DNA from 2 places in the Paenibacillus sp. FSL R7-0312 genome. Region 1 is predicted to be linked to the other one. Evidence: a T-box and tRNA genes for the amino acid it is inferred to sense, from the RefSeq annotation. Region 1 holds a T-box; the other holds one or more tRNA genes.
What was found. The T-box of region 1 lies ahead of MKX70_RS12200 (arginine--tRNA ligase). A T-box ahead of a tRNA ligase gene usually reads a tRNA of that ligase, here a tRNA-Arg.

Region 1 (12,075 bases):
TTCGCAATCCATGCGGACTCAGATGCCGTTAACTAACCCGTTTCCCCTCATTTTGAGCTCCAAAGTACAATATAAGGGCCCCTGAGTCCGTATCGGTCAGAAAAACAGGATTTTTCACCAAATAGCGTCATCTGAGTCCGCATAGCTAAGCAGAATATTTCGTCTGTACAGTGCAGACAATTATCCTTGAAATCCCTGCTGTCTGAGCATTCAAGTCACTCTTTGTAGAGCGATCCGCTAGACTATTGTTACTCAAACCCAAATTCCTGCTCGCCTACAGCGATCCCCAAGTACCAACATCATTTACACCCAATGAGTACAGTTATCTACTATAAGCCCTACTTGAACTATGCGGGACTCTGTACAGCTTCTTCGCCCCAGCTTACATCCGCTCCGGCTTAGGCAGCCCGAGTACATCCAGCGCCTCTCCTAAAGTATCGGTGAAGCTCTGGGTCAGCCAGAGACGGAAGGCGATGCTGGAGGCCTCTCCTTGGAGGATCGGGCAGGCGGAGTAGAAGTTGCTGAACAGCGACGCCAGACTGTGCGCGTAGTTACAGATCGTATTCGGCGTAAGCTCCCGGCTTGCCGTATATAGGGTGTCTTGCCAGAGGCTGAGCTGTCTCAGCAGGGCGAGCTCGGCTGCTTCAAGGTGCGGCGGAAAGAGCGGAAGCTCACCATGTGCGCTGCTCCCGTCAAGCCCGCTGCTCGAGCCATGCGCGCTGCTCCCGCTATCCCCGATATTCCCGTGCCCCCCATACTCCCGGCTCCCGTCAAGCTCGTTACCTTCGCTATTCCCGGTACCGCTCTCCGCCAGGGCGCTGCCTTTACTGAGCACACGGCTTGCCCGGGCAAAGGCATACATCAGATAAACGCCAGTGTTGCCGGAAATCTCCATGGCTTGTTTGAAGTCAAACACAATCTCAGTACCCAGATTGAAGCGCAGCAGATAGTAGCGGATGGCAGCGGTGGCGATGAGCCGGCTGGACAGGCCGTTTTTGTCGGAACGGGTAGCCTCGATGGAATCCTCCATAAGCCGGACTAGCTCAGTGACCTTGATGCCGATGCCCTGGCGTCCGGACATGGCATAGGAGCTTTTACCGGAGGATGTATCCAGACCGAGCCCGGCAGCGGAAGCCGGACTTAGCGAAACCACACCATAACTTACATGATGCAGCCGCTCCGCCTGCTCGTGGTATCCCAGTGCCTGAAACGCCTGCTTCACCATCGCCTGCGGATATTCTTGTCTGGAATCGATCACGTTAACGACCTTATCTGCATGTCCAAAAGGCAGCACCTCACCGCTCAAGCCAGTCGTCCACAGCCCACTGCTAAATTCGAGGTAGGCGAAGTCCTTATCTAAGAGGCCGAATTTCCACAGATGATAAGCGATATCCTTGGCCGTATAGGTCAAAATCCCGTTCGAGCGCACCAGCACCTTATCCTTCTGATGCTCCTCTTCTGTCTCCGGTGTCTCCAGTGCATCCTGTGCGCCAGTGCCAGCGGATTGCTTCAGAATCCAGCACCCGGCCAGCTTGCCTTCACTCTCCTGAACGAACACATCTGTCTGCGACAAAAGACCGAAGGCGGAAGACCAAAAGCCTCCTTTCAGAATACTGCTCTCCCAGACCAGCAGGTCATAGTTAATCCCGAAGTTGCGCATTTCCTCCACATGCTCTTTCACAATTTGACCGGCGACAAGGTTGCCGATCCATGCGGTGTTGCCGTCACCTTGTTCCAGCGCGTGAAGTATTTCAGTCCGCTTATGTACAGACTCCGGATGCTCCGCGTACTCCTTGTTGATCTCAGCGTAAATATCCCAGCAGTAATCTCCGAAACGGACATGCTCTCCGGCCAGCGGGACATTCAAGAGGCCGACTACAGTATCTGCAAGCTGATTGCCCAGATCATCCACGTAGTTATGTACCTCGACCGTGTAGCCGGTTTTTCTCAGAATTCTAACCAGCGCATCCCCGATACAGGAGTTTCTCAGGTGCCCGATATGCATGGATTTGTTCGGGTTCACCGAAGTATGCTCCACAATAACCTTCTCGCCAGCCGCCAGTGGCGGCTTGAACTCAGTCGTGGCCCATACCTGCCAATCGATGTACATATTAATGAACCCCGGTGCGGCAACCTCGATTCTCTGCAGCAGGCCGTTTACAGAACCAGACTGTTTAAGCTCAGCGATAATTAGTTCAGCGATAGCAATCGGGGCTTTGCGCAGAGTACGGGCCAACTGCATGGCAATATTGCTGGAATAATCACCATGCTCCGCATTGGCCGGCTGCTCCAGAGCCGCCTTTACCGGAGTGCTGCCGGGAACTCCCAGGTCTTCAGATACTTTGTGAATACATTGTTCCAGACTATTCTTGATAAGCTGGCTTAGCATTAACATGAGTAAATACCTCCTATAGTTGTGAAAAGTGTAAGCGGCGGCTAAAGCCCGTAGGTTAGTGCAGAATTCTAATGAACAAAGAATAGACGACAAAAAAAGCCTTCGTCTCAAAAGAGACGAGGCTTATGCGCTCGCGGTACCACTCTCGTTGCCGAACCTGCAGTTCAGCCACCTTACAGGTTAACGGTCCTTGGCCGGGGCTTCCTACTCTTAGTTCAGAAGTCCATCTCACGGGTGCGCTTCATAATCCTGATCTGTACCGGCTTACACTCTCCCGGCTCGCTGGGGACTAGGGTTCAGGGCCATTACTCTCCCGGTCATTGATTCAATATGATTTTTATCAGTATAGCGAATTTCTGGAAGAAAGCAATAGCGGAATGTCAAGCTGAACCTTGTTTCCGTAAAATGCTACCCATAACATCCGGTATTTGCAATAGATATCCGGCTTTGTCCACACCTCCAGTGATGGCTCGAATATAGTAAGTTGTTGTCACAATTAAAATATTCGGAGAGGAGAACTCAAGATGAGCTTTTTATCTACAGGACCGATTGAAAATAATGCGGTAGGCGGGCTTAGACCTACCCAGCAGGTCACGGTCAAAATCGATAACCGAAGTGATACCATGTCTTCCTTGGTGACGGTAGAGGGTTACTATCTGGATGGAACCCGCACGCTATATGTCAGTGAAACGTTGAATGTACTGCCCAATCAGGTAGTGACAACCACGTATTATGCGGATTTGGATGCATTTGAGTTTATTTTTGTCACTTCGGGAACCATTGATGAACAGGTGCAAGTCTCAGTCTGGGGAAAAAATAGCTCAGGCGGCTTAGTAACGCCACACCGACTGGTTTCTGCTGAACTTCTGGGAACTACCACAGGCGAAGGAGGCGCGACTGGGGTTACGGGAGCGACGGGAGCGACAGGGACCAGTCCGGCTGGTCTTTCCGAGTATGCGTATATTTATAATTCGGCTGCCCAAACGGTTCCTTTGGAGGCCGATGTTACTTTTAGTAATAATGCTCCTATAATTGGGGCAATTACATACACGGCAGGAAGTTCTGTGATTCCTATAGGTACTGCTGGAGATTATGCAGTTTGGTTCAACGCAACGGGAGTTGAGCCCAATCAATTTTCACTTTTTCAAAATGGTACTTCTGTTGCAGGCGGCATATATGGTTCTTGCGCCGGAACTCAGGCCAATCCCGGAATGGTGATTGTTGTAGCGGCGCGGGAGATTCCCTGACTCTGCGCAATCATTCCAGTTCAGCGGCAATTTCGCTGCAGACGCTGTCAGGCGGAACACAAGTCAATGCCAATGCCTCAATCCTGATTCAAAAAATAAACTAAGCTTGGCAGAGTAGAATTCAGATAAATTCGGATTCCAGTGAAGCTAAATAGCCCGTCACCGATGGATTTTCGGTGACGGGCTGCTTAAACTTGCCAGGCATTTTGATCCCTGCCTCACAAACAGGGTGCTGTCCCCAGTATAGTTAGGGCAGCTTTATTTATCATAAGTAATCACATAGATGCCGCCTGGCAATGGACTACAAAGCCAGCTCGGCAAGCAGACCTCTTCAGAATCTCTGACAGAGGAAATGCCTAGTCCGCAGTAGGCGCACCGGTCAGATTCTTGATGTCCGTAGAACCATAAATCAGCAGGGCAATTACAATTACCAGCAGCAGACCGCCAGCGAAACCCTCTCCGTCAAAACTGTCCATATCCCCGCGCCTCACTTTCACTTTCTAATTAGGTGGTCAGGAGTTTTCAGCTTTCTTTTTCAAAGCGGTCATAATCTCGTTCAGGGTGAGACTGCTGTTGTCATCAAGGAAGCTGACCAGCTTATCGACGTTGTCGTTGCTAAGATCACTTAAGGTTTTATATTTGCCTACCAGACTGACGAACATCGATGCGTCCGTGTACATCTGGATGGAGTCTACTTTCAGCTTGCCGGTCAAAAGAAGAGCAGCTACCGCGAACTCAAGCCCTTTTGGAGTTTGTGTTTTGGAGCTGGCCGGTGGTTTTTTGGCGGCAGGTCTTTTTCCTCTTCCAGGAGGGGGCATAGGACTCCCTTCTTCCGTTGGGCATTCTTCGGGAAAGCGGCAGCAAGTGCGGTCTCTCCTTAATAAAAAGATATGCGTCCCAACAGATATTGGTGAATGGAACCTGTCTTATGTACACACTGACTAGAGGACGCACGAATATTATTATATTGTGCGATTAATGATCAACCGTCGCTAGTAACTGAGTTTCACGCCGTAAATGCTAGATATGGAAGGAGGAATGAGACGGGATGCCGATTTTATCAACAGGACCTATCGAGGTCTGCTGCTGGTCTTCTCGGCAACGGTATCAGCCGGAATTGATGTAGCGACAACGGTTGACCGTTATGCCAGCGGCGGAATTACAATTGTCTAAACCCAGCACTGCAAGCCAATAGAAATAAATAAAACAGGGACCTCCCAAGCCTATAGGCTCAGGAGCATCCCTGTTTTATTTATGGCGTAGAGGATAGGATCTTCAGCATATTTTCACTGAAAACCACCAGTTTCACTGAATTCTGCTGTATCAAGTGCAATTAGAACGGAGGCTCTAAGAACGTAGACGCTTGGCATACCTTGCTCGCAGCTTGCCCGCAGTTTAAAACGCCTAACCCGTACCTGCCCGCGGCAAAACGTCCTACCCCGCAGTCAGCCTCCGCTCCATTCGCCCACAACTCACGCTTCGCCTCCGGTCATATCGCAAGTATCTCGCGGATATCCTGCTCGCTCAGGCTGGACAGGGCTTCCTGTCCCGGCTGTATCACTTCATCAATCAGATTCTTCTTCTTCTGCTGCAGCTCGTACATCTTGTCTTCTACGGTTCCCTGCGCAACCAGGCGGATGACCTGCACGACCTTCTTCTGTCCGATCCGGTGGCACGGTCGGCGCCTGCTGCTCGACAGCCGGATTCCACCACAGATCATAGAGAATGACCGTGTCGGCACCGGTCAGATTAAGACCGGTGCCGCCCGCCTTCAGCGAGATCAGAAAAAGATCGCGTTCCCCTTCATTGAAACGGGTGCATAGCTGAGTACGCTGGGAAGCCGGTGTTTGTCCGTCCAGATAGAAGTGCGGGATACCCAGCAGGGCCAATTCGCGCCCGATCATCCCCAACATTTGCGTGAACTGTGAGAAGATCAGCATCCGTTTGCCGGAGCTGCGGCATTCATCGATAATCTCCAGCAGCTGCTCGAATTTGCCCGATCCACCAGTGTACCCTTCCACGAACAGGGAAGGGTGGCAGCACAGCTGGCGCAGCCGGGTGAGACCGGCGAGGACTTTGATCCGGCCGTTGCCGAAGCTGTCGCTGTCCAGATGCTTGAGCGCTTCCTTGCGCAGTCTGGCCAAATAAGCGACGTAGAGCCTTTTCTGCTCCGGCAGCAGCTCAGAGGCCTGCAGTGATTCGATTTTGTCCGGCAGTTCCTTCAGGACATCGCTTTTGAGGCGGCGCAGCAGGAAGGGGCGGGTACGCTTGGCCACAGTCTCCCGGGGAAGGTCATGGAAGGCCTTCTTGCCGGGGAACAGCCCGGGAAATACCACGCCGAAGATTGACCACAGGTCCTCCAGCGCGTTCTCCACCGGCGTTCCCGTAAGCGCGAAGCGGTACCGGGCTTGCAGGAGCTTAACGGCCTGGGCAGTCTGCGTCTCATGGTTCTTAATCATCTGCGCTTCATCCAGGATGAGGGTATGGAAAGACCGCTTGGCGTATTCCACGGCATCTCTGCGCAGCAGCGGATAAGAGGTAATGATGACATCATGGCCGGCTGAATTCCGCAGCGTCCGGTTGCGTTCGTCCGCACTGCCGTCGGCAATGGCTGCCTTGATATCCGGCGCGAAACGCTTCAGCTCATTATGCCAGTTGTAGAGCAGCGAAGCCGGGCTGACAATGAGCGCAGGGACTCCGCCCTGACGGATATCCGCAAGCTCGGAGAGCAGGAAGGTGATACTCTGCAGCGTTTTGCCGAGACCCATGTCATCGGCCAGAATGCCGCCGAAGCGGTAGTGGGCCAGCGTCTTCATCCATTGGAAGCCGTACTGCTGATAGTCGCGGAGTACAGGGGCCAGACTCTCCGGCACAGGGAAGTCCAGGTTCTCGGGACTTGCCAGATTGGCCAGCAGCCGCCGGAACGACCGGCCGATCTGGACGGAATCGCCTTTGCCGGTATCCGCATGCAGGCGAAGACCCCGGACCAGCGGCAGGGAGAACTCTGCGTGATTGAACTCTCCGTTCTGAACGCCAAGCTCATTCATCAGGGCGATAATTTCCAGGAATTCTGCAGTTTCCAGCGGCAGCAGCGCACCATCCGGCAGCCGGTAATATTTACGCTTTTCCTGCAGGGATTTCAGCACCAGCACAATATCCTTCTCCGGAATACCATCCATGCTGAACTTGAAGTCCAGCCAGTCGGTCTTCTCATTCCAGCTCAGGCTGACCTTGGGCATGGCATGCTCCGTAAGCACTCTTTCCTTGACGGCAGTAGTGGCATAGACCTGAAGCAGCGGCTCCAGCAGCGGAATGGTATGGTGGAGGAAATCGAATTCCCCGTCCTCATCCCGCATGATATATCCGCTCTCCGTCCGCGCGAATGACTCATGGGCCATCAGGTCGAGAATCCGCCGTTCGGCCTCCCCGTCCCGCATCAGAATCACCTCATTGCTCCGCTCATGCGCCTTCTCCTCCAGCGGATTGATGACAATCCCGCCATATTGGAATTCAAGTCCGGCGAGCAGCCGGTCTCTGACCCGGTCGAGATAGAGTCTGGCGTGAAGCTGGGCCTGAACGATTCTGTCCGCGATGGCATCGGCAATAAACACCTGGCCCAATTTTTTGAGTCCGGGAATGACGCCCTCCATGAATGGCTCCATCTGCTCCGGGGCAATGGCAATTCCATCCTGCCGCGAGGGGTTCAGCAGCTTTTTCAGCTCAGCGAGACGCCCGCATTCCTGCACCGGCAGCTTCAGTAGCTTGCCTTCTGACAATACCAGCCCGTAATCTTCCAGAATCGTAAGCTGCTGAAGCCCCTGGACATCCAGCCGGTACCCCTCTCCTTGCGCCTGATCGAACTGGAAGCTCAGCGGAAGAGCCTCGGCGGAGAGAGACAAGCGTTCGTGCAGGATCTGGCCGTGCTGCAGACGGGCTGCAGGGGCGGCCGTGAGTGCTGGCAGCAGGCCCTCCCAGAAGAAGGGGGGAATAGCCAGAAGCCGCTCATTTCCCGAAGTGCCGGTATGCGGAGTGTAAGGGCTGATGCTGCTGCGGTATATTTTTTCATTCAGCATGATTTCAATCAGCTTCATGAGCACCTCATTATCTTCCTTCGAGAAGCTGTGCAGGGCGGGATCATAACTGAAATGTCTGGAGAATTCAAAAGGTTCACCCCGGTGAACACGTTCCAGAAACCCCCGGATTTTGGGCACGATATAGAGGCGCTTAGGACCAACCTTCAGTTCTATGCCCAGCATTGTGCTGCCGAAGCTGTAAGAGAAAGGTTTGCAGATGAACTCTACCTGAAGCGGTGTCCGCAGATCCATATAAGTTCCGGCTCCACTCGGCCGCTGCCGCACTCCGGTGAACATCCCGAGCATGCTGCTCACCAACTGCCGGTCACCGCTGCGTCCGGTGTATCCGTCTCCGGCAGAGCCGGAATGGCGGGGCGTAAGTATACCGGTCTCTCCCGTGAACGCCTCCGGCACTTGCCCATCCGAATCGGGAGTCTGGTCCATGTCCCTATCTTTGCCGAGATAAAGGACACTAACCAGTGCAGCTGCAATATGTTTGCAGAAAGGTCCGCCGCGGTAGTAAGCCGGGCAGGTACACTCCCCGTTAATATCACCGTCACTATCTATGGTTAGCACTACTTCATGGCTCTCCAGTCCATGAACCGCAGCGCGGTATTTCGAATATTCCCCGTCATCGTTGTGCTCAGAATAGATAAGATCAACCTTATGAGCGTGATAATAAGCTACCCCCTGATCAAAAGCGGCTCTGCCGCACAGCAGCTTGATTACCCGTTCCGGTACCTGGAAACCCAATGTAATCCTCACTTCCTTCTATTCCTGATGGCTAACTTGCTCTCAAGCTAAGACCTGGTTTGTCCCGTTGGACAATCGTTATAGTACCCATAATAACAGAACAGGCGTACGCCTTCAAAAGGGGAATGGGTAAAAAACAAAGCAAAAACCCGGCGGGGATTGTATATTGCCCCGCCGGGTTACATATGGCCTGCGCTTTTACCTTGCCCCGCCAATTCCGTGCATGATGAAGCTGACGGTCTGCTCAATCTCTTCCTCGTCATTCCAGTCATGGTCCGGCATCAGCAGCAGGCGGGCCAGCAGATAGCCGATGACCGAGGAAATGGTGAAGCGGATGATCGCAGGAGTGGGAGCATCCGTAAGCTGGCCCTGCTCCTTGAAATGATCCGTGATTACAGTGACACGCTCCAGCACCTGGCTCAGAATATTCTCGACTAGCTGTTCTCTGAGCGCGGGCTGGAAGGGGATCTCCTGGATAAGGATTCTGATAATTTTGAGATTCTTACGGGCGAAATCGAGCCGGTTCACCATGAATGCCTTAAGGAAGGCATCATAGCTCTCAAAGGGTACATCCAGCACACCGCTGAAATTACGCATCACAAACGGAGCGATCATCCGGCTCATGGTGGGGACTACGATGGCCAGCAGCAGATCTTTTTTGGTTTTGTAGTAGCGGAAGATCGTTCCTTCAGCCACACCCGCCTTCTGGGCGATCTCACTGGTGGCGGCTGCTGAGAACCCCTTCTCCGAGAATGTATCAATGGCCGCCTGCAGAATGGACCTCTGCTTGGGGGTCATTTGTTCCTTTTCACTGAGGGCCAGCAGCTCTTGAATCCACTGCTCCTGCCCCTGCTGCTCTGCAGCCTTGTCTTTCTCCATAATGGACCCTCCAACTCTCTTGCTCTTACCTTCAAGTGTACCACAGCCCATACTGCGAATTCGAAGTTACATTCTGCGGTGCTTACGCAAGGCCAGCACATTCAGCAGCATGAACAGCAGGGAGAAGCCGATCAGCACGAATACATCAAGAGCGATATCATTCCATCCCTTGCCGCGGATCATGATATCCATCAGTGCCTGGGCGCCGTAGTAGATGGGGGTTGCCAATCCTACGCGCTGCAGCCAGAGCGGAAGGGTATCCATCGGAAATAATCCGCTCAGGAAAATCTGCGGCACAATGACCAGGGGAATGAACTGGATCATCTGGAGCTCATTAGCGGCAAATGCCGAGAGCAGGGTGCCGAGTGTCAGTGCCGACATCGAGAGCAGCAAGGTTATCAGCAGAACGTAGCCGAAGCTTCCGGCCATCATAATGCCAAGCACCTGGATCGAGAACCAGGAGATCAGCAGCGCCTGAAAGACGGTGAAGATACCGAAGCCGCAGACATATCCTAGCACGATTTCCCAGCGTTTCAGCGGAGTGGAGAGCAGGCGTTCCAGTGTTCCTGTGGTCCGCTCGCGCAGGAAGGAGACGCCCGCGATCAGGAAGACGAAAAAGAATACAAATACCCCGATCATAATCGGGCCGAAACGGTCGATCGTCTTCATATCCTCGGCGCCGTACAGATAGCTGATCTGCGGCTGATGCTGTACGCTGCCTGCCGCTGACGGCTGCAGACTCTGCATAGCTTCCTGCAGGGCCATCATGACGGCGCGGTTAGCGGTCGGGTCACTGCCTTCCAGCATGATCTCAGGAGTGGTTCCCTTCATTGTAATATAAGCATCAATGTCCCCGGACTGAAGGGTGGCGTTGCCGGATTCATCATTATCATAGCTGGTAACTTCAGCCTTCTGGGCTTCCAGCGCGGTACTGAACACTGCAGCACCGGAGGCTACGCCAATCTTCGGCTTATAAACGTCGCTGTTAAAGACTAGGCTCATCAAGCTGAGCACCAGCAGGGGGGCGATGAACATCAGCGCCATGGTTCTTTTATCATGGATGAATTGCTGCAGAATTCTCAGGGTAATCGCACGGATTCTCATGAGCGCACACCTCCATAGTACAGGAAGGCTTCTTCAATGGTAGCGGAGCCGGTTGCCTGCAGCAGTCCGGCGGGCGTGTCTACAGCGAGCAGAACGCCATCCCGGATCATAGCCAGCCGGCCGCATTTCTCCGCTTCATCCATAACATGTGTGGTGAGTACAATCGTGGTGCCTTTACGGTTCAACGCCTTAAGTTCCTTCCAGATCGACTGGCGCAGCACTGGATCAATCCCGACTGTGGGTTCATCCAGCAGCAGCAGCGGCGGCTCATGCAGCAGCGCGATAGCCAGGGACAGCCGGCGTTTCATGCCTCCGGAGTATTGGTCTACTCTTTTGCGCAAATGCTCCTGCAGGTTCACCAGCTCCATTACATCTCTGATCCGCCGTGTCCGGTTGCCGCCCTTCAGACCGTAGAGGGAAGCGAAGAACTCCAGATTCTCCTTGGCGCTCAGTTCAGTGTATAGTGCATCGGACTGGGCCATATAGCCGATCTGCTGCAGCATGGCAAGCTTCGGCATCCGTACCCCAAGGACGTTAATCTCGCCGGAGGTAACTTCGTCTATGCCCGTGAGCAGCTTGACCAGCGTGGTTTTGCCGGAGCCGGACGGGCCCAGAATTCCGAAGGTTTCCGCCTGCTCCACCTGCAGCGTAATATCCTTCAATACCTTCTTGCTGCCGAAAGCCCGGTCAACATGGGTTACTGTAATCACTGGGAGGGCTTGCTTCATTGTGATCTCCTCAATTCTTAGCATTATGAGTGAGTACTCACTCATTATCATAATGATTCTCTTGGTAAAAGTAAATCTCTTTTCCAAGTACACAAAAATATAAATCTGAAGTGCGAATGATATCCTCTATTGCGGACAAGACTGCGGTTAGCCTGGGAATCTGATGTTGTGCCCGCAATAGCTGATTGTCAGTCCGCCTGACCGGCGGACAGATTATGAAAAAGCTGTGTCAGGCTCCCGCAGGGCACATGCACCACATGCACAATGTCTTAAGGACGCGGACCCGTCTCCGCCTGCCGCCGCATAAATCATATTAAATTTTAGGTATTCCCCGTTTCCACCTGCCGGTTATCAGGGTAATAAGGAGAATACTGGAGATTACCGGCAACTTGAACCCATTCCATTAGAAGGTGGTGCGAATCATGGCAGGACATAAGCTGCTCCTTACTCTGGGAGTGCTTCTCGCAGCGGCCGGACTTAGCGGCTGCAGCAGTTCAGACGGTGCAGAAGCGGACAGCGGAGCTTTTCATACCCTGGCGGAAGAGAATGCGGACGCGCAGCAGTATTTGCCTGACGATCTGCCAATACCGGAAGGCGCGGGCATCACTTTTACTCAAGGTGAGGTGGCAGAAGGGAAGAAATCCTCTATGCTGATCTACGAGACAGAGGAAAGTATGACCGCTCTTGGAAGTACATATCAGAAATATGTAAGGGACAAGGATCTGGAACGCGGAACAGAGATTGTCGACAGCAACAACATTCTAATTAATGGCAAGGTAAGCGGTTCTTATTCATATTCTATTATTGGCAGCAGCTCGGACTCTAAGTCCGGCGGTAATGAGATTATCGTGACGTGGATACTGAATTAACATAACTTTTACAAACGGCGGGTCCTG
Region 2 (12,075 bases), 2.4 Mb from region 1:
CAAACCGGAGGAAGGTGGGGATGACGTCAAATCATCATGCCCCTTATGACCTGGGCTACACACGTACTACAATGGCCGGTACAACGGGAAGCGAAACCGCGAGGTGGAGCCAATCCCAGCAAAGCCGGTCTCAGTTCGGATTGCAGGCTGCAACTCGCCTGCATGAAGTCGGAATTGCTAGTAATCGCGGATCAGCATGCCGCGGTGAATACGTTCCCGGGTCTTGTACACACCGCCCGTCACACCACGAGAGTTTACAACACCCGAAGTCGGTGGGGTAACCCGCAAGGGAGCCAGCCGCCGAAGGTGGGGTAGATGATTGGGGTGAAGTCGTAACAAGGTAGCCGTATCGGAAGGTGCGGCTGGATCACCTCCTTTCTATGGAGAATCGTTTCCTGCAACGGAAACATTCAAATCGGAAGCTAAAGCTTCCACAACGAACCTTAGGGTTCAAACACTCACTCGTTGGTCAGTTTTGAGAGTTTAAGCTCTCATCTTTAAACGGTCTGAATTTTCGAACATCACAGTCGTGATTGTCCCGAAATTTCAGCACCTTGATCCTTGAAAACTGGATACCGAAACGAATTTGCGTTTTAGAACATCTTTTAGCTGAAACTTGTGTAAGCAAGTTGAAATAGTTATTAGTCATGCTGAGCGATGGTTTTGGATTATGAGCGACTTTTGGCTTTAAACAGACTAGCGGACGGATTCATCCGGAAGCGCTGTTTAAAACAAGATGAGCGAATGAGCCAATACCGGAGCGATTGGTTAAGCTAATAAGAGCACACGGAGGATGCCTAGGCGCCAGGAGCCGACGAAGGACGTGGCGAACAACGAAACTGCCTCGGGGAGCTGTAAGCAAGCTTTGATCCGGGGGTGTCCGAATGGGGAAACCCAGCTGTGGTAATTCGCAGTTACTCGTATCTGAATACATAGGATACGCAGAGGCAGACCAGGGGAACTGAAACATCTAAGTACCCTGAGGAAGAGAAAACAATAGTGATTCCGTCAGTAGCGGCGAGCGAACGCGGAACAGCCTAAACCAAGGGGCTTGCCTCTTGGGGTTGTGGGACGTCTCACATGGAGTTACAAAGGAATATGGTAGGTGAAGAGGTCTGGAAAGGCCCGCGATAGAGGTAAAAGCCCTGTAGCCTAAACTGTGTTCTCTCCGAGACGGATCCCGAGTAGTGCGGGGCACGTGAAACCCCGTATGAATCCAGCAGGACCATCTGCTAAGGCTAAATACTACCTGGCGACCGATAGTGAAACAGTACCGTGAGGGAAAGGTGAAAAGCACCCCGGAAGGGGAGTGAAATAGAACCTGAAACCGTGTGCTTACAAAAAGTCAGAGCCCTATTACTGGGTGATGGCGTGCCTTTTGTAGAATGAACCGGCGAGTTACGTTTAACATGCAAGGTTAAGTCGAGAAGACGGAGCCGCAGCGAAAGCGAGTCTGAATAGGGCGAATGAGTATGTGGACGTAGACCCGAAACCGTGTGATCTACCCCTGTCCAGGGTGAAGGTGCGGTAACACGCACTGGAGGCCCGAACCCACGCATGTTGAAAAATGCGGGGATGAGGTGGGGGTAGCGGAGAAATTCCAATCGAACTCGGAGATAGCTGGTTCTCCCCGAAATAGCTTTAGGGCTAGCCTCGGTGAATGGAGTGGTGGAGGTAGAGCACTGATTGGGTGCGGGGCCCGCAAGGGTTACCAAGCTCAGTCAAACTCCGAATGCCATTAACTTCTTGCCGGGAGTCAGACAGTGAGTGCTAAGATCCATTGTCAAAAGGGAAACAGCCCAGACCATCAGCTAAGGTCCCCAAGTGTGTGTTAAGTGGGAAAGGATGTGGAGTTGCACAGACAACCAGGATGTTGGCTTAGAAGCAGCCACCATTGAAAGAGTGCGTAATAGCTCACTGGTCGAGTGACTCTGCGCCGAAAATGTAACGGGGCTAAACACACCACCGAAGCTATGGCTAGATACTTTGTATCTGGGGTAGGGGAGCGTTGTATGTGGGTTGAAGGTGTACCGTAAGGAGCGCTGGACAGCATACAAGTGAGAATGCCGGTATGAGTAACGAAAAGATCAGTGAGAATCTGATCCGCCGAAAGCCCAAGGTTTCCTGAGGAAGGCTCGTCCGCTCAGGGTAAGTCGGGACCTAAGGCGAGGCCGAAAGGCGTAGTCGAAGGACAACAGTTTGAAATTACTGTACCACCGTAATCCGCTATGAGCGATGGGGTGACGCAGGAGGGTAGTGACGCGGACTGATGGATGTGTCCGTCTAAGCAGTGAGGCTGATGTGTAGGCAAATCCGCACATCAATAAGGCTGGGCTGTGATGGGGAGCGAAAATTGTAGTAGCGAAGGTCATGATCTCACACTGCCAAGAAAAGCCTCTAGCCAGGAGAAGGTGCCCGTACCGCAAACCGACACAGGTAGGCGAGAAGAGAATTCTAAGGCGCGCGGAAGAACTCTCGTTAAGGAACTCGGCAAAATGACCTCGTAACTTCGGGAGAAGAGGTGCCTCGGTAGGGTGAATAGCCCGAGGGGGCCGCAGTGAAAAGGCCCAAGCGACTGTTTAGCAAAAACACAGGTCTGTGCGAAGCCGCAAGGCGAAGTATACGGGCTGACGCCTGCCCGGTGCTGGAAGGTTAAGGGGAGTGGTTAGGGGTTAAACCCGAAGCTGTGAACCGAAGCCCCAGTAAACGGCGGCCGTAACTATAACGGTCCTAAGGTAGCGAAATTCCTTGTCAGGTAAATTCTGACCCGCACGAATGGCGTAACGACTTGGGCGCTGTCTCAACGAGAGATCCGGTGAAATTTTAATACCTGTGAAGATGCAGGTTACCCGCGACAAGACGGAAAGACCCCATGGAGCTTTACTGCAGCTTGATATTGAATTTGGGTACGATCTGTACAGGATAGGTGGGAGCCGTTGAGGCAGGAGCGCAAGCTTCTGCGGAGGCGCCGTTGGGATACCACCCTGATCGTATCTAGGTTCTAACCTAGTACCCTAAGCGGGTACGGGGACCGTGTCAGGCGGGCAGTTTGACTGGGGCGGTCGCCTCCTAAAGAGTAACGGAGGCGTTCAAAGGTTCCCTCAGAATGGTTGGAAATCATTCGCAGAGTGCAAAGGCATAAGGGAGCTTGACTGCGAGACCTACAAGTCGAGCAGGGACGAAAGTCGGACTTAGTGATCCGGTGGTACCGCATGGAAGGGCCATCGCTCAACGGATAAAAGCTACCCTGGGGATAACAGGCTTATCTCCCCCAAGAGTCCACATCGACGGGGAGGTTTGGCACCTCGATGTCGGCTCATCGCATCCTGGGGCTGAAGTAGGTCCCAAGGGTTGGGCTGTTCGCCCATTAAAGCGGTACGCGAGCTGGGTTCAGAACGTCGTGAGACAGTTCGGTCCCTATCTGTCGTGGGCGCAGGAAATTTGAGAGGAGCTGTCCTTAGTACGAGAGGACCGGGATGGACGTACCGCTGGTGCATCAGTTGTTCCGCCAGGAGCATGGCTGAGTAGCTACGTACGGACGGGATAAGCGCTGAAAGCATCTAAGCGTGAAGCCCCCCTCAAGATGAGATTTCCCAACTAGTAAGACCCCTTGAAGACGACGAGGTAGATAGGTTGGAGGTGGAAGTGCAGCAATGCATGGAGCTGACCAATACTAATCGGTCGAGGGCTTATCCAAATTTCTTAGAGCGCAGATTCGTTTCGGATTCAGTTTTCAGGAATCAATTCCTGAAGCATTTACGCTGTAAATGCCCGTTTGGTGGCGATAGCGGAGGGGTTCCACGCGTACCCATCCCGAACACGACCGTTAAGCCCTCCAGCGCCGATGGTACTTGGACCGAAGGGTCCTGGGAGAGTAGGACGCCGCCAAGCGGACAATCCACACACACTGTGGTATTTTTTTTGCCCTTATTAGTTAAATAGGTGTATGAGAACGGGCCTTTAGCTCAGCTGGTTAGAGCGCACCTCTGATAAGGGTGAGGTCAGTGGTTCGAGTCCACTAAGGCCCACCATATTCCCTGATAGCTCAGTTGGTAGAGCACTCGACTGTTAATCGAGTTGTCACAGGTTCGAGTCCTGTTCGGGGAGCCATCTGGAGAGGTGTCCGAGTTTGGCCGAAGGAGCACGATTGGAAATCGTGTAGGCGCCACAAGCGTCTCGAGGGTTCGAATCCCTCTCTCTCCGTAGCTTTACCTTCTCTGTATAGGGATGAGAAAGACAATTTTAAACAGCATGGCTCGTTGGTCAAGGGGTTAAGACACCTCCCTTTCACGGAGGTAACATGGGTTCGAATCCCATACGAGTCACCAATTTCTTCTTCGATTAATGGGATGAGAATTCCCTGGGTTCGTTGAAGCATAGGCATCGTAAGGAATACATCGCAATCTCGTAACGGAGTGGAGAGTATCCCATACGAGTCATACATGGAGGCTTAGCTCAGCTGGGAGAGCATCTGCCTTACAAGCAGAGGGTCGGGGGTTCGAACCCCTCAGCCTCCACCATCTATCTTTAACAGAATAGATCTTTAACATTGACGCGGGGTGGAGCAGCCCGGTAGCTCGTCGGGCTCATAACCCGAAGGCCGCAGGTTCAAATCCTGCCCCCGCAATTAATTTGGAACCGTGGTGTAGTTGGCCTAACATGCCTGCCTGTCACGCAGGAGATCGCGGGTTCGAATCCCGTCGGTTCCGCCATTTTTATTGTATGAAGGTATCAGGGATTGAGCATCCTATATCTCGAAGTATAGAGTATCCACCCGATTCCGTAGTGTCTGCTAATTATTAATATTGGGGATTAGCCAAGCGGTAAGGCAACGGACTTTGACTCCGTCATTCATAGGTTCGATTCCTATATCCCCAGCCATTTCATTTATGTTTATTTCTCTTATGAGAGCCATTAGCTCAGTTGGTAGAGCACCTGACTTTTAATCAGGGTGTCGAAGGTTCGAGTCCTTCATGGCTCACCATTTTCTTATAAAGTGTGCGCGTGTGGCGGAATGGCAGACGCACCAGACTTAGGATCTGGCGTTTCACGACGTGGGGGTTCAAGTCCCTTCACGCGCACCATGTTTTTGCGGACGTGGCTCAGCGGTAGAGCATCGCCTTGCCAAGGCGAGGGTCGCGGGTTCGATTCCCGTCGTCCGCTCCATATAGATTTTGCGCCCTTAGCTCAGCTGGATAGAGCGTTTGACTACGAATCAAAAGGCCGGGAGTTCGAATCTCTCAGGGCGCGCCATTTATAACTTCATTGGATCATCAAAGTGTCCCCAGATTCGAACGAGTTCGTTGGAGCATAGACTTCGATAGAATAACTTCGCAATCGGATGCGAAGCATCCGTATCTCTCAAGGCGCGCCATTATTACTTTGCAGTATAGCTTTTATATTTACGGGATGTAGCTCAGCTTGGTAGAGCACCTGGTTTGGGACCAGGGGGTCGCATGTTCAAATCGTGTCATCCCGATATTTCACCTTTGCGGGTGTAGTTCAATGGTAGAACTTCAGCCTTCCAAGCTGATAGCGTGGGTTCGATTCCCATCACCCGCTTAAATAATAGTTGCAGAAACCCTTGATATTCAAGGGTTTTTGTTTGTTTTATTCCAGGGACACGACAGGTTGATGCTGTTGTGTTTTTTTAGTGTGGGGCGGAAGTGTTACTTACTAAAAATACATAGTATATGCTGGTGGCCGCCCTATGGGCTGGTAATGCTATATTTTGCAGACAGTCATGTTTATATAGACCTGTTATATTAGAACTATGGAAGTACAGGCACTATTTACTTGGAAGTTGAGGAGCATTTATTATGACAGACAAAGTAATACGGATCTTCAAGATTATTAACGCCATCCAGTCGAATCCCGGGATTACGGCTGCGGATCTGGCATTCCGGTGCGAGGTGAATATTAGAACGATTTATAGGGACCTGGATGTGATCAGTCATTTTGCACCGGTGATGAATGAGGGGAGAGGAACGGGGTATAAGTTTATGGGGAAATTCTTCTTATACCCGCTGGATTTCTCCGAGCAGGAGGCGATGGCTTTCTCTCTGTTGCCCTCCGTGCTGGCTCCCGGCAAAATCCCCCCAGGTTTTCTATCTGCCTTTGACAAAGTCATGGGCACACATCTGAAGGAGAAATCCAAACAGAATGGAATGCTTGAGAATATTTCAGATATTATTCAAATGGGCAAGCCTGCGTACCGCAAGGAGAGCCGGAATTTCCTGCAGCCGCTGATCGGGGCGATTATGGAACAACGGCGGATTCGTACGGTCTATCACTCGCAATTGCGGAACGAGACAACGCAGCGGGAGATTGATCCTTATTATTTGATTCCGCGTGACCAGAGATTCTATCTGATTGGCTATTGCCACCTGAAGAGGGCAATCCGCACGTTTCGCATCAGCCGTTTTCAGCAGGTTGAGGTGACGGATACCTCCTTCGACAAAAGGGATTTTAATATTAAACAGTATCTGAAAAACACCTGGTCGATCGACCGGGGCAATAAGAATACGACCTTCAAAGTGCGGTTTCATCCGGAGGTAGCACGTTACATCAAAGAAGAGGAATTGTTCGTTCATCCACGGATGACCGACGAAGAAGACGGAAGTCTGCTGTTTGAAGTCACTGTCAATAATGACAAGGAATTTATCAAGTGGATTCTGCAATATGGTCCTAACGCCGAGATTCTTGAGCCGGCATCCGCGAGACAGGGACTGAGGCAGCAGCTGGAGCAGTGGATGAATGTGTATTATTAGGGAATATACATAGAAAAATGCAAATACGATGATCCCAAGAAACCCCTGACTTATGAAGTCAGGGGTTTCTGTGCGCTGAAGGGTGCAAGTGGAGTTACTCCGGTACCACCAGTCCCAACCCGTCCGCAATACGCCGGCCAAATTCCGGATCAGCTTTGTAGAAATGGCCAATCTGGCGAAGCTTGATCTCATCTGACTCGACAGGAGTCATCGCGCCTACAATATTGCGTACGAGCCGGGCACGCTCCTCTTCACCCAGCAGACGATAGAGATCACCCGGCTGGGTGAAATGATCGTTGTGATCATAAGGGACACTATCGGCTTGGCCGGAGACTGCAAAAGCAGCCGGTTTATCCTGCGGCGATTCAGTTGCCCCGCCGAAGCTGTTAGGCTCGTAATACACGGAGCCTCCGCCGTTATTAGTGTGATTCAGCGCGCCGTCCCGCTGATTATTGTTCACCTCGGCGATGGGCCGGTTAATCGGCAGGTGGTTGTGATTCGCTCCTACCCGGTAGCGGTGGGCGTCGCCGTAGGCGAAGAGGCGGCCCTGGAGCATTTTATCAGGAGAGGCTTCTATCCCTGGCACAAATGATCCCGGAGAGAAGGTAGCCTGCTCTACTTCGGTGAAGTAGTTCTCCGGATTGCGGTCCAGCACCATGCGGCCCACCTCAATCAGCGGGTAATCCTTCTGGGACCATACCTTGGTAACATCAAACGGGTCGAAACGGTAGGTGTCAGCATCCTCTATAGGCATGATCTGCACATGCAGTCTCCAGGCGGGGAAATCCCCTTTGTCGATCGCATTAAACAAGTCCTCTGTATGATAATCCGGGTTATCGCCGGCAATCTGCGCAGCCAGATTAACATCGAGATTCTTGACGCCCTGCTCTGTTTTGAAATGGTATTTCACCCATACTGCCGCGCCTTCTGCATTCACCCACTTGAACGTATGGCTGCCGAAGCCGTGCATATGACGGAGGGTGGCCGGTATGCCGCGGTCAGACATCAGAATGGTAACCTGGTGCAGGGATTCCGGGGAGAGCGACCAGAAATCCCACACAGCGTTCGGGTTCTTCAGATGCGTCTGCGGATGGCGTTTCTGAGTATGGATAAAGTCCGGGAATTTAATTGCATCACGGATGAAAAAGACAGGTGTATTGTTGCCGACGAGGTCGTAGTTGCCTTCTTCGGTGTAGAATTTCACGGCAAAGCCGCGCGGATCGCGCACGGTATCGGAAGATCCCGATTCTCCGGCTACAGTGGAAAAGCGGATGAACATCGGTGTGCGTTTGCCGACTTCAGACAAGAAGGAAGCCTTCGTATATTGGGAGAGATCATTGGTGACTTCAAAATAACCATGGGCACCGGCGCCTTTGGCATGGACGACACGTTCAGGAACACGCTCCCGGTTGAAATGGGCTAATTTCTCCAGCAGATGAACATCCTGCAGCAAAGTGGGTCCGGGGGAACCGGCTGTCATAGAATTCTGGTTGTCACCTACCGGGGCACCCCAGCTTGTCGTTAGTTTGTTATTGCTCTCACTCATGAATACAGTCACCTCGTATTAGGATTTGATTTTAGATTAAGTATAAGTTTTATAATAACAAAAAATTAAATAAAATCAATCCTTTTTTATAATTATTATAATTAACTATATGCGGAAGAAGTTGTGATCATGATAATGCGGACTGCCTCTGGGCACGGAATATATCTCGCAATATTGGATGGCAAGGGCAAGAGCGAGAGAGAGGGAAAGGGAGGTATGAAGCTGAAGAAGTAAGGTGACAACGTCAAAAACCCTCTACGTTAGGCGTAAGAGGGTCTCTATTGCTGCCATCAGTCAGGAAAGCGGCCTGTATCAAATAAGCAGATGTGAGCGTTAATTATTCGTACAGTTCCAGCTCGCCTATAGAAGTGGAGTAAGCGCCGTTGTTGGCGGTAATGACCAGCCTGTAGCTGGTATAGTCACCTGTTGAAGAGAGGTTGAAGTAGTAAGAGGAACCCGGATAATAAAGGCCGGACTGGCTGCTCAGAACGACCCAGCTGCCGCCGTTACTGGAGCCCTGTAGGGTCCAGGTTTTTGGCACATTCGCCTGAGGCTGGGATGAGGTGGTAAGCCTATAGCTGCGTACCTTTTTGGAAGTGCCAAAGCTGTATTGCAGATATCCTGAGCTGCCGCTGGAAGTGGAATAATAGGTGCTGTAATCATGGTCAAAAGCTTTGTAGGCTTCATGGAATGCCCATTCGCTGCTGGCGGAGGCGGTACCCGCCGGACTTGTGTTGGAGGTCATCACTGGAACAAGATTTCCGGCAGCACTGGCTCCGGTTAAGCTGATCGCAGAAGCCATAAGCAGAGTCCCCAAGCCGATACCTACTTTTTTGAAGCTGCCCATTCGTTGCAATTGCATTTGCCCATCTCCCTTTGTAGTGGTTTTACCTGCTTCACTTGTGCGTGTTTGGCCTAAATGAACTCCCGGGAACTTCTAGCCGCTCATCGCCTACCTTATTGTGCAAACGTTTGTAGCACAGTATCACTGTAACCTAAGTGAACTGAAAATATTGTCGGAATTGGACAAGCAGCCAAAAAAAATTGGTTTGGGAAACTGATTTCACTAAGAGTAGGATATTTGCCCGGAATTCCGCTGAAAAGCAGATTAAATGAAGATGATTAATGTTATTAAAGATAAAGAATATGAACTAAAGACTCGTGAAACCTAAAAATTCCCGCCCGCTAAAGCGGGCAGGAGGGAACGAAGAAAGGGCATATAGGAGGAAGCTGCAGAACTGCGACGCGAATCAGCCTTTGATGTACATCCGGTTATAGTATTCATCCAGCATGCGTTTGGTGGCGAACTCGGTGCGGGTGGTCTCAATGCTGCGGTGCATCATCTGCACCCACTTGTCTTTGTTCTCATAGAAGGTCGGCAGAACGCGGTTCAGGAGTGTATCATACAGGGCATCGCTATCGTGCTGGTCAAGTACAGCAAAATCAGTAGTCTCAAAGCCGTCCCCGATCTGCCAGCCGTTCTCGCCGTCTATACAGGCCTCCGGCCACCAGCCGTCAAGGATGGAGCAGTTGAGGACGCCGTTCATGGCGGCCTTCATACCGGAGGTTCCGCTGGCTTCCAGCGGTCTGCGCGGATTGTTCAGCCAGATATCGGAGCCGCGGGTGAGCTGGGCCCCGATGGTCATATCGTAGTTTTCCAGGAAAACTACACTTTTTGGGTATTTTTTCATCATGGCTACGAGGTTGCTGACGATTCTCTTGCCGTTATCATCTAGCGGATGCGCTTTGCCGGAGAAGACAATCTGAACTTTGCCGCTCTCCAGGTAAGGCTCAATCACCTCGGGCTGGGAGAAGATCAGGTCACTGCGTTTGTAGGGAGCCGCGCGGCGGGAGAAGCCAATGAGCAGATTGTCTGCATTCAGGGCAATCCCGGAACGCTCTTCGATGAAGCTGATCAGCTCCTGCTTGATCTCCTTATGCACAGCCCACAGGTCGCCGCCTTCTTCAAAAGCACGCGTCATCCGTTCATCCACCCAGGTAGGCGTATGAATTGCATTGGTAATGCCGATGATCTCGGACCGGCCGGCGACCTCTTTCCACATTTTATTGGCGGTGTCGGCATGGAGCTGGGCAACGGCGTTAGAGATACGGGACAGGCGCAGTCCAGCCACCGTCATGTTGAATGGTTCTCCGCCGATCCGCTCCATCTGCGCGCGGGTTAAGCCGTTAAATGCACCCATGTACTCCAGACGGTCGAGCGGATGGGTCTCATTACCTTCCTTGATCGGTGTATGTGTAGTGAACACAACCTCTTCCCGTGTAGCTTTCCAGGCTTCCTCAAAAGTACTGCCGCCGGACATCTTCTCACGGATCAGCTCAATTGCAGCAAGGGCCGCATGCCCCTCGTTGAAGTGATAGACATCAACCGGAATTCCCAGAGCACGCATGGCTTTGACGCCGCCGATCCCCAGGACAATCTCCTGGGCAATGCGTTCTTCCCCGAACCAGCCATAGAGCTGGCCTGTAATCCAGGCATCACTGTTCTCGGGAATATCGGTATCCAGCAGATAAAGCGGGCTGTTGCCGAAATGCTCTGTTTTCCACACTTTGCAGACGACATCGGTTTTTCTGACTTTTACCGTAACCTTGACGCCGGTATCTTCAAGGAACTCATACTCATAATTATGGTAGGAGTCGTACGGATTGCCGTTTGCATCAATTTTCTGGTCCGTGTAGCCTTGTTTCCATTTGAGTCCGATGGGGATGACGGGAGCTCCTATATCCTTGGCACCTTTGATGTAATCTCCGGCCAGAATGCCCAGGCCTCCGGCGTACATTTTGAAGTCGGAATGGAGCCCGTACTCCATGCTGAAATAAGCTACTGACGGCAGTTGGTTCTCGTTCACTTGATAAGCCTCCTAAATATGATTTAGATTATTATTGGCCAAGCTGCAGGCTTTATCTAAGATGCAAACGTTTGCTCAAAATAATATGTTAGGCTCTGGAAGCGATTGCACACCTATTCTAGCACATTTGTCTTTAAAAAGCACAACGAAGTTTTGATAAAAAATTCTTCAAAGCTTCCATTCATAAAAATTTGATTAACCCGGCTGAAGGCCATAAGATAAGAGGATAACAACCAGTAACGCCGGTGCCGTCCCTTCCATGGAGAAGGTAGCCTTAATGGCGAAGAAACAATGGAAATAAACCAAGTGGTGGTGTTCATGTTGAGTATAGTCGTAATTGGAAGTCTGAATATGGATATGGTAGTACGCGCGAAACGGGCTCCGGAAGCGGGCGAGACGCTGTTTGGCCAGGAGTTCGCATTGTCCCCCGGCGGGAAAGGTGCCAATCAGGCCGTTGCTGCAGCCAGACTTGGCGCAGAGGTAACCATGATCGGCAGAGTGGGCCGGGACTCTTTTGGCAGCGGACTGCTGGAGGTTATGACACAGGAGCAGGTTCACACCGGATATATCACGCAGAGTGAGTCACAGGCTACAGGAGTCGCCTCCATTGTGGTGGACGGAGAAGGCGAGAACCGGATTATCGTGGTGCCCGGTGCGAATGTCGAGATGAAGCCGGCTGATATTGAAGCACTTGAACCGGTTATCCGCCAAGCCGGAATTGTCGTCATGCAGCTGGAGACGGACCTGACTATGGTAGAGGCTGCGGCTGCCGTTGCTTCCCGCCATGGAATTCCGGTGATCCTCAACCCGGCACCGGCTCAGCCGCTCGGAGATGAATTGCTTCATCATGTGACTTACCTGACTCCGAATGAAACTGAGGCGGGCATTCTGG

Region 2: it encodes a tRNA-Arg, which carries the amino acid that the T-box ahead of MKX70_RS12200 (arginine--tRNA ligase) is inferred to sense. The anticodon was not compared.

The regions. Positions count from the first base shown of each region.
Region 1 covers NZ_JBBORE010000001.1:2,763,557-2,775,631, forward strand. Annotated here, with positions in the region: gene MKX70_RS12200 (arginine--tRNA ligase) at 383-2,389, opposite strand; T-box leader at 2,505-2,725, opposite strand; gene MKX70_RS12205 (hypothetical protein) at 2,920-3,642, shown strand; gene MKX70_RS12210 (hypothetical protein) at 4,155-4,460, opposite strand; gene MKX70_RS12215 (hypothetical protein) at 4,681-4,815, shown strand; partial or broken gene MKX70_RS12220 (DEAD/DEAH box helicase) at 5,132-8,468, opposite strand; gene MKX70_RS12225 (TetR/AcrR family transcriptional regulator) at 8,667-9,347, opposite strand; gene MKX70_RS12230 (ABC transporter permease) at 9,414-10,451, opposite strand; gene MKX70_RS12235 (ABC transporter ATP-binding protein) at 10,448-11,179, opposite strand; gene MKX70_RS12240 (hypothetical protein) at 11,602-12,048, shown strand.
Region 2 covers NZ_JBBORE010000001.1:325,885-337,959, reverse strand. Annotated here, with positions in the region: rRNA gene MKX70_RS01495 (16S ribosomal RNA) at 1-378, shown strand, start outside; rRNA gene MKX70_RS01490 (23S ribosomal RNA) at 767-3,697, shown strand; rRNA gene rrf (5S ribosomal RNA) at 3,775-3,891, shown strand; tRNA gene MKX70_RS01480 (tRNA-Ile) at 3,955-4,031, shown strand; tRNA gene MKX70_RS01475 (tRNA-Asn) at 4,035-4,110, shown strand; tRNA gene MKX70_RS01470 (tRNA-Ser) at 4,114-4,203, shown strand; tRNA gene MKX70_RS01465 (tRNA-Glu) at 4,254-4,328, shown strand; tRNA gene MKX70_RS01460 (tRNA-Val) at 4,445-4,520, shown strand; tRNA gene MKX70_RS01455 (tRNA-Met) at 4,554-4,627, shown strand; tRNA gene MKX70_RS01450 (tRNA-Asp) at 4,635-4,712, shown strand; tRNA gene MKX70_RS01445 (tRNA-Gln) at 4,807-4,881, shown strand; tRNA gene MKX70_RS01440 (tRNA-Lys) at 4,909-4,984, shown strand; tRNA gene MKX70_RS01435 (tRNA-Leu) at 5,001-5,084, shown strand; tRNA gene MKX70_RS01430 (tRNA-Gly) at 5,092-5,166, shown strand; tRNA gene MKX70_RS01425 (tRNA-Arg) at 5,177-5,253, shown strand; tRNA gene MKX70_RS01420 (tRNA-Pro) at 5,406-5,479, shown strand; tRNA gene MKX70_RS01415 (tRNA-Gly) at 5,492-5,562, shown strand; gene MKX70_RS01410 (helix-turn-helix transcriptional regulator) at 5,820-6,770, shown strand; gene katA (catalase KatA) at 6,865-8,316, opposite strand; gene MKX70_RS01400 (discoidin domain-containing protein) at 8,654-9,178, opposite strand; gene glgP (alpha-glucan family phosphorylase) at 9,567-11,183, opposite strand; gene rbsK (ribokinase) at 11,475-12,075, shown strand, end outside.